2 regions of the Streptomyces sp. Pv4-95 genome follow, and region 1 is predicted to be linked to the other one. Evidence: riboswitches for the same ligand, from Rfam matches in the RefSeq annotation. Region 1 holds a riboswitch; the other holds the start of a gene.

Evidence for each region. Region 1 has a riboswitch for cobalamin ahead of thiI (tRNA uracil 4-sulfurtransferase ThiI). Riboswitches for the same ligand answer to the same signal wherever they lie in the genome.
Region 2: another riboswitch for cobalamin. It lies ahead of QOM21_RS25780 (prenyltransferase/squalene oxidase repeat-containing protein); the one in region 1 lies ahead of thiI (tRNA uracil 4-sulfurtransferase ThiI).

What each region holds. Positions count from the first base shown of each region.
Region 1 covers NZ_CP127172.1:8,197,053-8,204,096, forward strand. The annotation lists gene QOM21_RS36055 (hypothetical protein) at 1-722, opposite strand, end outside; gene QOM21_RS36060 (short-chain fatty acyl-CoA regulator family protein) at 1,045-1,338, opposite strand; gene cobF (precorrin-6A synthase (deacetylating)) at 1,459-2,310, opposite strand; gene thiI (tRNA uracil 4-sulfurtransferase ThiI) at 2,307-3,614, opposite strand; cobalamin riboswitch at 3,786-4,001, opposite strand; gene QOM21_RS36075 ((2Fe-2S)-binding protein) at 4,376-5,098, opposite strand; gene QOM21_RS36080 (cobalamin-binding protein) at 5,307-6,233, opposite strand; partial or broken gene QOM21_RS36085 (enoyl-CoA hydratase) at 6,545-6,664, shown strand; gene QOM21_RS36090 (helix-turn-helix domain-containing protein) at 6,782-7,003, opposite strand; gene QOM21_RS36095 (DUF2975 domain-containing protein) at 7,003-7,044, opposite strand, start outside.
Region 2 covers NZ_CP127172.1:5,881,860-5,888,903, forward strand. The annotation lists gene QOM21_RS25765 (ABC transporter ATP-binding protein) at 1-820, opposite strand, end outside; gene QOM21_RS25770 (CbiQ family ECF transporter T component) at 817-2,070, opposite strand; gene QOM21_RS25775 (SCO2322 family protein) at 2,067-2,816, opposite strand; gene QOM21_RS25780 (prenyltransferase/squalene oxidase repeat-containing protein) at 2,816-4,135, opposite strand; cobalamin riboswitch at 4,314-4,495, opposite strand; gene QOM21_RS25785 (MBL fold metallo-hydrolase) at 4,632-5,774, opposite strand; gene QOM21_RS25790 (aldehyde dehydrogenase) at 6,040-7,044, shown strand, end outside.

The DNA of each region.
Region 1 (7,044 bases):
GCCACGGACTTCCATGACGTGCCGTCCCAGTGCATCGAGGCCGGCTGGTTGTACCGCTCGCCGTAGCCCAGTTCGGTGCCCGGACCGGTCGAGCGGCTGCCGACCGCCCAGACATCGTCCGGCCCCACCACGGCCAGGTCGGAGGCGCCGTACGGCAGACGCGTCGTGGTCCAGCGGGTGCCGTCCCAGTGCACGGCGGTCTGCTCGCCGCCGAGGGCCCAGATGTCGTCCGGGCTCGCGGCATCGAGGTCGCCGACGTTGCCCGGCGGAGGGTTCGGCACCGCGGACCAGCGAGTGCCGTCCCACATCGCCCAGGGGTTCACGCCGTCGCCGTCTTGGTGGGTCTGCGGCCGCACCCACAGGGCTTTCTCTCCGACTTCTTCCAGTTTCGGCGGGTAGTCGGTGGCGGCGAGAGGATCGGGGAGAGGCTCACGCTTCCACCGCGAACCGTCATAGTGCAGCAAGTGGGCGTTGGACTTGCCGTTGTTCTCGGTCCCGACCGCCCAGATGTCGTCCTTGGCCAGGACGGCGACATCCGTGAGTTCTCCGCTGAAGTCCGCGATGTGCTCGAACTTCCAAGTGAGGGAGCTGGTCTTCGGCGGGGCATCCTTGCCGCCGTTGTCTGCCGCGTCGGTGGAGCCTGTGGCCCGGGAGTCGGTCGGCTTGGAGTCCGCGCCGCATCCCGCAGCCGTGAGCACAGTGGCCAGCACGGCAGCGGTCACTATGCCCCTACGCCTGATTCCCGCAGCTCTGCGCATGATCGCTCCCCCTCGTCGCTCCCCTTCGGAGCGGTTCTCGGCGAGCGGGCAGCGTACCCGGCCGCCGACCGATATCGCGTGCTGCTGCGGGGGCCGAGCCTGCCTTGCAGTCCCAACGGGATTGGGAGTTGGCCTTTGGGGGCGCGCAACACAATGGGCTGTAGGCCCATGAGACCTGATGAGCACGGCAACATCGCCCCATCTCGACGCTGATGCCCTCGCGGGTGCGGGGGCCCTCGAAGCCCGCCGCGCACTGCGAACACTGCGGAGAGGCTCAAGGCGCCGCTCACCTGTCGCTGCCCGACGGCTCCACCGGATAGGGGACGTGAGTGCGCCGAACGGGTCGAAGGCGAGTCGGCCACCGGCCGGTGGGACGGGCCTGCTGGGCGCAGTCGCGGCGCTCGCAGATGCGGCAGCCCAGGCCGATCGGAGTAGCCGCCCGGGGGTCTTCCAGGGGCGATGCCTTCCGCGTAGACGAGGCGATGGGCGTGGCGCAGGGCATCGGCAGTGGCCGGTACCTCCGGGACACGGGCCGCCCAGGCGCCTGGGCGGCCCGTGTCCCGACTGCGACGCTCCCCATCGTGGGGTCCGCTCGACCCCGCTGGCGTCGTTGTATGACCGCAGCCTCGCCCGGTGTGAAACGTGGGAGCAGCTTGACCACAACGCGCTCATGCGGCAGCGCGCTTCGGCCACCGGGGTGCTACAGCGGCGGGAGAAGCCCGGCGGAGTTCTGGCCGGAACCCGATGGAGGCGTGGCCTCTGCCTGCTGATCGGGACCGTCGGTGCGCAGCAGGCAGGCATCCATGATCCAGCCATGACGCTTGCGTGCTGCGGCACGCAACTCCACTACCTGGTCGGCGACTTCGTTCAGTGGGCCGGAGACGAGCAGCTCTTCGGGTGTGCCGACGTAGGCGCCCCAGTACATCCACCAGCCCTCCGCCCGGTGCGCGGTGAGCGCCGCACCGACGTCGAGCATGACGGCGACGTCCTCGCCCGCGACGAGTCCTGACCCGGCGACGTGTCGGCCGGGGGCGATTCGGAGCGGCCTGCCGAGTCGGGTCAGCGTCGTACGGTGGCGGGCGGCCAGCACCGAGATGCTGCTCACCCCGGGAATCACGTTGTATGTGAACGACACCTGGCCGCGGGCAGCCACCTCATCCAGCGCGTCGATCGTGCTGTCGTAGAGCGCGGGGTCGCCCCACACGAGGAAGGCGCCGGTCCGGCTCGGCGCCAGTTCGTCCTGGATGAGCCGCTCGTACAGGGCGGCCCGGTGGTGGCGCCAGTCGACGACCTGGGACCGGTAGCCCGCGGTGTCCGCGGGGGAGCGGTCACGCCGCGGGTCCTCGGCTTCGACCACCCGGTGGCCGGGGCCGGCGTGCTCGGCCACCAGGTTGCGGCGTAGTCGTGTCAGTTCGGACGTCCGCGTGCCCTTGTCCAGGAGGAGGAACACCTCGCAGTCCCGCATGGCCCGCACGGCGGCCAGCGTCACATGCTCCGGATCTCCCGCGCCGATCCCGATCACCAGGATCCGCCGCAGGTCCTCGCCGGTCATGAGGACACCGCCGCGGACGGTGCCGTCGCGCACACGGCCGTGCCCGTACCGCCATGCGCGAACTCGCTGTCCGCGTCCGCCCGGTCTTCCCCTTCGATCTCACCCGGATACATGACCTGGACGTCGCGCAGCAGGCCGTCCACCACGTCGTCAAGATCGAGGCGCTTCTCCACCGAGCGCAGGTCGGTCAATCCGGCCCGGAGGGAGACTCGGGGTGGTGCGAGGAGTTTGCAGCAGTCCTCGTCAGGCAGTACGGAGATCTCCGCCGTGCCGATGGCCCGGGCTTCGTCGATGATCTCCTGCTTCTCCCAGCCGACCAGCGGGCGAAGCACCGGCAGGGTGGCGGCCTCGTCCACGGCGGCCATGTTCGCGAGGGTCTGGCTGGCCACCTGCCCCAGGCTGTCACCCGTCACCAGGGCTTCCGCTCGGGTCCGGCTCGCCAGCGCGGAAGCCGCGCGGACCATCAGCCGTCGCTGTGCGACGACCTGAAGCTTGCCGGCCCCCGCGATGGCCAGTTGCTTCTGGGCGTTGCCGAGCGCGATGACATGCAGCCGTCCGCCGGGCTGGTAGCGGTTGAGTTCACGCGCGAGGGCGTAAGCCTTGTAGACGGAAGCGGCGTTCGTGTACGGGGCGCCGGTGAAGTGGACGAAGTCGCAGCGCAGCCCGCGACGCATCGCCCGATGGGCCGCCACCGGCGAGTCGTAGCCGCCGGAGAGCAGCACCAGGGCACGCCCGCCGGAGCCGACGGGGAGCCCGCCCGCCCCCTGGTAGCGGTTCCATGAGACATAGCTCTCCTTGTGGTCGATCTCGACCGAGAGTCGTACATCCGGGTTGGAGAGGTTCACCGGCACCGGTCCCAGAGCTTCCTGGACGCGTGCGCCGAGAAAGCGCTCGAACTGCGACGAGGTCATCTCGAAGCCCTTGTACCGACGCTTGACCCGCACGGCGAAACTGATCCCGGGCTGCTCGGCACGGGCGTCGGCGAGCGCGTCCACAGCCACCTGCGTGATGTCCGCAACGGTGCCGGGGACCCGCAGGGCGGGCTCCACCGAGTTGAACCCGATCACCCGGCGGGCGCGCTCCACCAGGACATCCTGCGAAACCTCGCCGCCGAGCACGGTCACGTTCTGGCCGGACTTGATCCACGTGGAGCCGCCTATGCCCCGCAGAGCGTGGCGGAGGTTGTCGTGCAACCGCTCGGTGAACAGGTGCCGGTTGCGGCCCTTGAGGAAGATCTCACCATGCTTGAGCAGGACACAGGGGCCGCTGGGGCGAGGCGTTCGAGGGGAGGGGACGGTGGGCATGCTCGGTTCGTCGGGCACGAAACTCTCCTTCGCGAGTCGTCGTGAGGACCGGATCAGGGCCGCGAACGGGATGCGGGCCGGCCCGTCCCCGTCATGCGCAGGGAGAGGTGGAACGCGCCACTCGGTCATCGGTCCCGGTACCGGGTCGCCGTGGATGCGTGCGCGGTGATCACACCCCGCACGAGCAGTGGCAGGTCTTCGGACTCGTGGGCACATCCCGAAGGACGGGGCACCTACTGACCGTCGCTTCCCAGGTCACACGACCCAGTGCTGGATGACGGCGGTCGTTCCCACTCACCGCTGCGAGGCAGTCCCGGACTCCCACCGGGTTCCCTCTTACGACACCCCGTCTGGCGGACGGGGCGAACCAGCTGCTGGTCCAGGGTAGACAAGGCGGCACACGGCCCACGCACCAGCGGGGGGGGGGCCACCGCGCGCCGCGGGCCTCAGCGGCCTGGCAAGGCGTCGGACTCGACCGTAGACAGTGGTTGCCTGATCGTGGTCCCCTGCCGCACCGATCCGGAGGTCTGACCACAGCAAGGCCGGTAGACCACTCAAGGAGTCCGAGAGTTCCACAGCGAGCGGAACGACCGCCGTGCCCGACACCGGCCCTCCTTGCGCGAGGAGGACACATCGCGCGACGACACCGGGCCGCCAGCACCTCACCGGTACGCGCTTCCCGGCATCACCTCCGTACTCGTCGTATGACGCCGCGATCTCGGCCGGATCGCGAATGGGCCCGGCCCGAAGGGGCTGACGCCCTATCGCCCGGTTCGCCTCAGCACGCAGTCTCCGCAGAGCCCTCCGCCTGGAACGCGGTAGTACAGGCAGCAACTGCGTCGTGAGAATTCAGGGACGGCGGGATCCAGGGTTCCGGTGTCGCGCAGAGGCGGGGCGTCGAGCAGGGTCGTGGTCAGCGCCACCGCTCGTTCCGCCGCTTCCGGGCGGCCTGTTCTGTGGCACCAGTCGTGCAGGACACGGAGGGTGCCGACCAGTGCCGAAGCGGCGTTGCCCCACAGCACCCGGGGGGAGATCGTGGCCACAGTGCTGACGGCCTGGAGCAGCGGCACCAGGTGACCGTGCAGGACCGCTGCCAGTAGTTGGCCCGACAGATCCTTCTCGGAGGTCGAGGGCAGGGGGCACGGGGCGGGCAGCCAGAGTTCGTCAGGGGTGCTCCGGTCCGGATGCCACCACAAGGCGTCGCTGTCGAGATCGGGTAGCCGTCCGGTCAGTACCGCGGGTGCAAGGGCGATGGACCACAGCCGCCCGGCCAGGCCCTGGTAAACGAGGGATGCGGCGACCCGCCGTTCCGCTGTGCGGAGCCGGGTGGCGACCGTCTCCAGGCGGTGGCTCAGTGCCGGTGAGGCATTCTCTTGGTACAGCTCGGCCAGGGGGACAAAGCCCTGGTCGCGCGGTGTTCCGGCATCGGTCCGTACGGAGAAGAACGGCCCTACCAACTCGCTGCGGCCGAGCGTTGCGGTCATCGGCTCCTGCGGCACCGGGCCCTCCTCGGTTCGGGCTGGGTTGCCCGGGCCGGATCGTAGCGGCCTGGGTGGGTTCGGTGCCGGGTCGGGTGGAGCCGGCAGGCGCCCGGCTCGGTGCTCCGTGAGGGAGCGGCCCGGTGAGGCGCGCTATGGCCGCATTGGGAGGCTGTTGCCTCGCAAGCCGTGGTGCCATTGTCCAGCCCTATGGTCACTCCTCCACTGCGGACAGGCGGGTCGCCTCGCCCGGCACCACGGGGTCGCCCGCATCGACGGAGTGCAGGACGTGGGCCAGGACCTCCGCACCCCGGACCACCCTCGGGCCCGGCCGGTTGAAGTAGGCGGGCCCGTCCAGGACCCAGACGGCCTCGTTGCGCACGGCGGGCAGTTCGTCCCAGCCCGGCAGTTCGGTGAGCAAACGGCGTTCCCGCAGCGTGCGGTCAGGGCTGAAGCCGCAGGGCAGAACGAGGATCACGTCGGGGCGGGCGGCGCGTACCGCACTCCACTCCATCGGCTCGGTGTGCTCGCCCGGCACCGCGAGCAGTGGCGTGCCGCCTGCGCAGGTGATCTGCTCCGGCACCCAGTGCCCCGCCGGCCAGAGCGGATCGAGCCACTCGATGGCCACCACGCGCGGTCGCGTTCGCCCGGCGGTCAGCTGCTCCACCTCTGCCAGGCGGGTACGCAGCTCCTCCCGCCGCTGCTCCGCGCGTTCACGTACGCCAAGCTGAGCGCCTACCGTGACCAGGCAGTCCAGTACATCGCCCAGGGTCCGCGGCTCCAGGCTGAGCACCTTGGTGTCGGCGTCCAGGACCCGCACCGCTCGGGAGACGCTGCTGTAGGACACCGCGCACACGTCGCACAGGTCCTGGGTGAGAACCACGTCCGGAGCGAGGGCGGCGAGAGCCCGGGTGTCGAGGGTGTAGAGCGAGGAGCCCGTGTGGGATGCGCCGCCCACGGCGTCGGAGATCTCCCTGCTGCTCAGGGTGTCCGCGGAGAACTCGGCAGCCGTGACGACGGGCATCCCGGTGACGGCTTCCGGCGGCCAGTCACATTCGTGGGTGCGGCCCACCAGGTCGGCGGTCAGACCGAGTTCGGCCACGATGTCGGTGGCCGCGGGCAGCAGGGAGACGATGCGCATGTTCCGACCCTAGGTGTATTGACCCGGCAGCGTTGTGCACACGGTCGATGGGCGGCTGACCTGCGAGCGCGGTGGTGGCATCGGTGGTGGCGAACGCACCGACTGTCCGCAGCGGGCGGTACCACCACCGGGCCGCCGGCTCGCGCTGGACGAGACTGGAGGAGAACAGCAGCGCATTCGTGCCTACCCCGTTGCCGCACAGGACGGCTGAGCGCGCGCAACCGCGGCGCGCCTCTGGGCGAGCACCTGCCCACTGGCCGAAACTGGAGTACGCGACGGCGAAGTGCTCCTGTGCAGTTCGTGGCGGGGTGGTTACCGAGGGCGTTCGCTTCGAACGGCGCCTGTTCCACGCCGTGTTCGCGACCGCGGATCAGAAGGAGGGCATGAGCGCCTTCGTCGACAAGCGACCGCCGGACTTCGTCCACCGCTGAGCGGGCGGCGCCGTGACGGGTGTGGGCCACTGTCTCCGCGACAGGGGCACGCGCCGGAGGTGATGCCGGCTTGGTGAAGTCTTCCTGTGGTTCAACTGCTCAGTCCCTCTCAACTGCCTAGCTCCCTTCGGCGTCGTGGGGCACCCAGCGCAGGACGTCGCCGGGTTGGCAGTCAAGGGCGTCGCAGATGGCTTCGAGGGTGGTGAACCGCACCGCCTTCGCCCGTCCGTTCTTGAGCACGGCGAGGTTGGCGGGGGTGATGCCGACGGTGGCGGCGAACTCGCCGACCGACAGGTTGCGTTCGGTGAGCAGGCGGTCGAGGTCGACGACGATCGCCATCAGATGACTCCGGCCATCTCCGTCCGGAGCGCCGTCGCTCT
Region 2 (7,044 bases), 2.3 Mb from region 1:
CCAGCTGCTGGAGGTGGTCGCGGAGAGGGGCGGCCCTGCGGCGCGCGTCGCGTACGGAGAGGGGGAGGGGCGACCACTGGGCGAGGCGGCCCAGGGCGACGACCGGGGGGTGCACCGGGGAGACGGCCATGATCTGCGCGGGGTCGCCGAGGACCGGGGCCGCGCCGGGTGCGGGCAGCAGGATCACCTGGTCCGCGTACTGCACCACCCGCTCCAGGCGGTGTTCGGCCAGCAGCACCGTCGTCCCGAGGTCGTGCACGAGACGCTGGAGCACCGCCAGCACCTCCTCGGCGGCGGCCGGGTCCAGGGCCGAGGTCGGTTCGTCCAGGACGAGGACCTTGGGATGGGTGGTCAGCACGGAGCCGATCGCCACCCGCTGCATCTGGCCACCGGAAAGGGTGGTGAGGGCGCGGTCACGCAGGTCGGCAAGGCCCAGCAGATCGAGGGTCTCCTCGACGCGGCGGCGCATCACGTCCGGGGCGAGGCCGAGCGATTCCATGCCGTAGGCGAGTTCGTCCTCGACGGTGTCGGTGACGAAGTGGGCCCGCGGGTCCTGGCCCACGGTGCCGACCACATCGGCCAGTTCACGCGGCCGGTGGGTGCGGGTGTCGCGGCCGTCGACGGTGACCCGGCCGTGCAGGGTGCCCCCGGTGAAGTGCGGTACGAGTCCGCAGACGGCGTTCAGCACCGTCGACTTGCCGACGCCGGAGGGTCCGACGAGAAGACACAGTTCCCCTTCGGGAACGGTCAGGTCGACGTCCCGCACGGCGGGCTCGGTGGCGTCCCCGTAAGTGACCGACACCTGCTCGAACCGGATCACTGGGTGGACTCCCTCTGTGACGTGGGCGATTGCGACGATTGCGACGACTGCGGGGACTGCGGCGACCTCGGGGCCCGGAGCGGCCTCGGGGAGCGGGCCGGCTCCTTCGACGCACCGGGGGTGCGAGCGCCGCGGGGCCCGTCGCCCGGCCCGGCACGTTCGGACGAGGTGCGGGGCGGCAGGGGAGCGACGAACGCGGGCAGCAGGCCCATCAGTACGCCGAGGGCCGGCCAGAGCGGGAGGACGGGTGCGGTGAGCGGGACGACGGGTGGCTGGAGGGCGCCGGGCGCGACGGTGTCCGCCCGGATCATCAGGGCCGCCACGGCGATACCGGAGCCGGCCACCAGCCAGGCGCGGACGCCCCAGCGCTCCGGCCGGTAGCGGGTGCGTACCGAGCGGCGGCCGCCGAGCCACAACCCGCCCAGTGCGGCGGCGAGTCCGGCGAGCAGGAGGGGAAGACCGTAGCCGGCGCCGGACCCGGCCAGCAGCCCGTAGGTCCCGGCGCAGACGCCCAGCAGGCCGCCGAGGGTGAGGGCCGAGGTGGTGTGCCGGACCGCGCGTGGTACCCGGGCGGTGCGGCCGTAGCCGCGGGCGTCCATCGCGGCGGCCAGCGCGACCGAGCGTTCCAGCGCCCCTTCCAGCACGGGCAGTCCGACCTGGAGGAGGGCTTTGAAGCCGCGGTCGGGTCGGCCGCGCAGCCGTCGGGCGGCGCGCAGCCGCTGCACATCGGCCACCAGGTTCGGTGCGAACGTCATCGCGACGACGACCGCGACGCCCGCCTCGTAGAGGGCCCCGGGCAGGGACTTCAGCATCCGGGCGGGGTTGGCGAGGGCGTTCGCGGCGCCGACGCAGATGAGGAGGGCGGCCAGCTTCAGGCCGTCGTAGAGGGCGAAGAGCATGCCCTCGGCGGTGACCCGGCCGCCGATCCGGACGCCTTGTGCCCAGTCGGGGAGCGGTACTTCGGGCAATGTGACCAGGAGGTGGGTTCCGGGGATCGGCGAGCCCAGGACGAAGGCGAAGACCAGCCGGACGGCGATCACGAACAGGCCGAGCTTGGCGAACGCGCCGTACGAACGGGCCCAGGGCGCGTCCGTGCGGCGGGCAGCGACGACATAGCCCGCGACTCCGACCAGCATCCCGAGCAGCAGCGGATTGGTGGTGCGCGAGGCCGCGGCCGCCAGGCCGAGCGCCCACAGCCACCACGCTCCGGCGTGCAGCGCGGTGGTACGGGTCGCGCGCGGGGCGCTCATCCGCGCCGGCGGCGCGCCTGCCACACGGCCGCCGCTCCCAGCGCGAAGACGGCCGCGCCGCCACCGAGCAGTCCGGCGGACGGGCCGCCGTCCTCGCGGCCGCCCCCGGTGCCCGAACCCTGCCCCGCCGACCGGCCCGAGGCCGCGTCCCCGGAGCCCGCGTCGGCTGTGTCCTCGCCGCCTGCCGGGTCCTGCGCCCCCTTGCCGCCCGAACCGTCGACCTGGTCCGCGCACCCCGACCGCGGGTAGTCGGCGATGGCGCACAGCAGGGCGTGGGAGTCGTAGCGCAGCGGCCCGGCGACCGCGGCCAGCGCCTCGCCCGCCGAGGCGTCCTCGGGGACCACGGCACAGTGCGTCCGCGGCTTCGGCGGCCGCTCCCCGCCGGCCGCGTCCGCCGCGCTGCCGAAGTCGATGACGACGCCGACCCGCTTGCTGTTGTCCTTGGCCGGAGTGCCCTGGCAGATCGCGTCGAAGTCGGCGGCCGTGCGCGGACCGGCGGCCGCGGCGGAGTCGGCGCTCACGGTGAACCGGAAGCCCTCGACGGCACCGTCGGCAGGCCGCATGGTGGCCGGCCCCTCGGTCGCGTACGCCCAGGAGCCACCTGAGCCGCCCGTGCCACCGGAGCCGCCCGCCTTGCTGTTCCAGAAGGACCAGTAGCGGTACTCCTGTGCCTGGGCGGGCGTGGCGGCCAGACCGGTGACGCTGCCGGCCAGCAGGAGGGCGCAGGCGATACGGGGGAAGCGCATCAGAGGGAGTTCTTCTTCATGCGGCCGCTCAGCAGGAAGCCGATACCGGCGCCGATGGCGAGCCCGATGCCGACGATCCACCAGACGCTGATGCCGCTTCCGCCGTCCTCCTTGTCCTTCGCGTCGGCGTTCTTCCCCTGCCCGGCGGCCGGTGCGGGGCCGGTGGCGTTGAGGGCGGCCACCAGGTCGGTGCCGCCGAAGGCGCGCGGGTCGGCGCCCGTGGCGTGCGCGGCGAGCACCAGCTGGGCGTACGCCGCCGGGCCGTTCTGCTTCGCCCAGTCCGCCGCGTGCTGCTCCAGCCACTTCAGGGGCTTCTGCGCGGCCGTGCCGTGCGCCCCCGCGGCCAGCGCGAGGACGGTGTCGGCGGTGTTGCCGACGTCCGGCTGGTCCTCCGCGCCCGGCATCGCGGACAGCAGGTGCTGCCCGTTCGCGTCGAGCTGCGCGACGAGGTAGGCGTCCGCGCCCCTGGCCGCCGCCTTCCGGGCACCGGCGTCCGCGCTGCCGCGGTCGTCGCCGCCCTGGCCGTCCTTACCCTCGTCCTTGCAGGTCAGCGGGCGTATGGGGGCGTGGGAGTCGTTGCCCGCCGGCGCGACGACGAAGCCCTTGCCCAAGGCGCCCAGCGCGGCGGCAGCGGTGGCGTCGGCGTTCGGCGCCAGGACGCCGTCCTTGGGCTGGTAGGCGAAGGCACCGCGCTCCGCGGACTTCGCCGCACAGCTCAGCTGGAAGGTCAGCAGCGCGTCGTAGGGGGACTTGCCGCCCTTGCCCGACGTCACGGTGACCGGATCCGCGCCCGCCGCGGCGAGTGCGCCGATGACGACGGAGGTGGAGTTGGCGTCGCTGGGCGAGCCGGCCGTCGAGCCCCATCCGCCGTCCTTGTTCTGCACCGACCTCAGCCAGCCCAAGGCCTTCTTCACCGCGTCACCGTGCCCGCCGAGCGCGGCCAGGGCCTGCACCGCGGCGCCCGTCTGGTTGGTGTCCCGCATCGTCTTGGCGGCACACGGTTTCGCCGGGTCGGCCCGGAAGGCGGCGAACGATCCGTCGGCGCACTGCTGCCCGGTGAGCCAGTCGACCGCGGACGCCGCGGGCCGCAGGCCCACCGTGTCCTGCGCGAGCAGGGCGAGCGACTGCCGCCACACTCCGTCGTACTCCGGGGAGGCGGCGCCGTACAGGCCGGCGGGCAGTTTCGCGGGGGAGGGCGACGGGGCCGCCGGTGCGGCGGAGTCGGCGAACGCGGCCGGGGCGGCGGCCGTGCCCAGCACCGCCGCCGTGGCCAGGGCCACGGCGGCGCGGCGTGCCAGGACGGCGAAGGATGGAGCCATGGGGGCCAGGGGAGCCATGGGGTCGGTGCCTCTCGGGTCGGTTCGCAGCGGTGTACGCAGCCGCGCTCGGCCGGCCACCCGCGCGCCCGGTCGTCGGGTCCGCGCGGTGGCACCGGGCTCAGCTCCGTATACCTCGACGGTGCCGCGCACCGGCCGTCCGTGGGTGGGGCCGGGGCGGGAGCCTTGGTCGTGCGCCAGCGGGTGCTCCGGCTCGTACGGCCGTGCGAGCCGCGAGAGCGTCGCGGTGCGCGGGTGGGCCGTCCTCACGGTTGCGGGTCAGCGCCGGATTTTCACCGGCTTCCCCCGATAGGCACGGATGAAGTTGTCCCGCACACCTTAACCGGCGCCCGCAAGGGACTCGCTCGCACGTACGGATAGGGGCGGGCCCCGCAGCCCGGGGCGGGCCCCCGTGTGCGGGAGCCGGAGCGGGGCGCGGGGCCCTGCCCCGCTGCGGTCCCCGGTGACCGCGGGGCGCGGGCGGCTGCCCGGCGGGGATTCACACCGCTCGGTACGTCACCGGGTCGGAGCCGGGGACCGGCTCGGCGTGCCCGAGTTTCACCAGGCGGCGCAGGTGGGCCTCGGCTTCCGAGACGGCGATGTTGCGGGAGCCGTAGGGGATCTGCTCCCAGGGGCGGTTCCACTCCATCGCCACCGCGAGCTGCCAGGGCGTGAGGGGTTCGCGGAGCAGTGCTCTCAGTCCGGAGAGGCGCTCCTCGTGGTGGGTGAGGAGTTCCCGCACCCGCCCGTCCGCGTCGGCGAACGCGTGCTGATGGGCGGGCAGCACCTCGGCCGGGGCGAGTCTGCCGATCCGCTCCAGGGAGTCGAGGTAGTCGCCCAGCGGGTCGGTGACCGTGGCGTCGTCCGGGTCCTCGTACAGCCCGACGTGCGGGGTGATGCCGGGGAGGAGGTGGTCGCCGGAGAAGAGCCGGCCGAAGCCGGAGGCCCCACCGGCCGCGGCCCCGGCCGCCGTCCTCCCGGCCCCCGCACCCGTGCCCCGCAGGTAGCCGGCCCCCGCACCCCCGGCCCCCGCACCCCCGGCCCCCGCGCCCCGCCCCGGGTGCTCCTCCTCCAGGTGCAGGCAGACGTGTCCCGGGGTGTGCCCCGGCGTCCAGATCGCGCGCAGCCGGCGCCCCGGGAGGTCGAGCAGCTCACCGGGGGCGATGTCGCGGTCCGGCAGGGCGGGCCGCCGGTTGGGCAGTGACCGGGCGCCGCGTTTGGCGCGGGCCGCCCGCAGGGGCGCGAGGTGGTCCTCGGGCGCACCCGCCGTCGTGAGTTTGGCGGTCAGGTAGTCGAGCCACCGGCCCGGCTCCGCGTCGCGAGCGCGGCGGACCATGGCCGTGTCGGCGGCGTGCATCGCGATCCAGGCCCCGGACACCTCACGGACCTTGGCGGAGAGCCCGTGGTGGTCGGGGTGGTGATGGGTGATCAGGACGCCGTGCAGGTCGGTGAGGGCGAAGCCGCACGCCTCTACGCCGGCGGCAAGGGTGTCCCAGGAGTGCGGGTCGTCCCAGCCGGTGTCGATGAGTACCGGGCCGCGGTCGGTCTCCAGGAGGTGGACGAGGGTGTGGCCGAGCGGATTGTCCGGGATGGGGACGGCGATGCTCCACACCCCGCCCCTGTGGTCGGTCACCTGTGTCATCCCGGTCCCCTCTCGGTGTGGGCATGCCCGTTCACTATAACTAGAACGAGTTCCAGTGCGGCCTGAAGTGGGCTTTCCGGTGGTGGAGTTGAGGTGGTGGGGCGGTTTCGCGGTTGCTGGACGCGGGGTCGGCGGTGCGGTGATTGTGTGTGCGCCGTGGACTCCTGCAAAGGGAACTGGTATCAGTTTCTGATGCAGCGTCAGGTGTCGGCGGGGCGTGCACGCCCGCCGGCCGAGGGCGGCCAACCCGCGGGAGGCGGCAGCGATGAGCGACCTCGTCGAGCACGGAAAGCTCTACATAGGCGGTGAGTTGGTCGACCCGGCCGGCCGCGACACGATCGAGGTCGTCTCGCCGCACACCGAGCAGGTCATCGGCCGGGTGCCGCACGCCTCCCGGGCCGATGTCGACCGCGCGGTGGCCGCGGCCCGCACGTCCTTCGACTCCGGGGTCTGGGCGCAGGCCCCGCTGACGGAGCGGATCGCCGTGGTGACCCGCATCAAGGACGCCTTCGCCGCGCGCAGCGAGGAGATCGCCCGGGTCATCAGCTCGGAGAACGGCACTCCCGTCACCTCCGGTGTGATGGTGCAGTCGCTGGCGGCGATGCTGGTGTGGGACGCGGCCCTGGCCGTGGCCCGTGACTTCCCGTTCGAGGAGCGGCGGGCCGGCCTGCTGGGCCCGCTGCTGGTCCGCCGGGAGCCGGCCGGGGTGGTCGCGGCCGTCGTGCCGTGGAACGTCCCGCAGTTCACCGCCGCCGCCAAGCTCGCCCCGGCCCTGCTGGCCGGCTGCTCGGTGGTGTTGAAGGTGTCCCCCGAGACCCCGCTGGACGCCTACCTCCTCGCCGAGATCGTGACCGAGGCCGGGCTGCCGGAGGGCGTGCTGTCGATCCTGCCCGCGGACCGGGAGGTCAGCGAGTACCTGGTCGGGCACCCGGGCGTGGACAAGGTCTCGTTCACCGGGTCGGTGGCGGCGGGCAAGCGGGTCATGGAGGTCGCGGCCCGCAACCTCAGCCGCGTCACGCTGGAGCTGGGCGGCAAGTCCGCCGCGGTGATCCTGCCGGACGCGGACCTGGAGGCGGCGGTGGCCGGCATCGTGCCGTTCGCCTGGATGATCAACGGCCAGGCGTGTGTGGCCCAGACGCGGATCCTCGCGCCGCGCAGTCGCTACGACGAGATCGCCGAGCGGTTCACCGCGGCGGCCGGTGCGCTGACCGTCGGCGACCCGCTGGATCCGGCCACCGAACTCGGCCCGCTGGTCGCCCGGCGCCAGCAG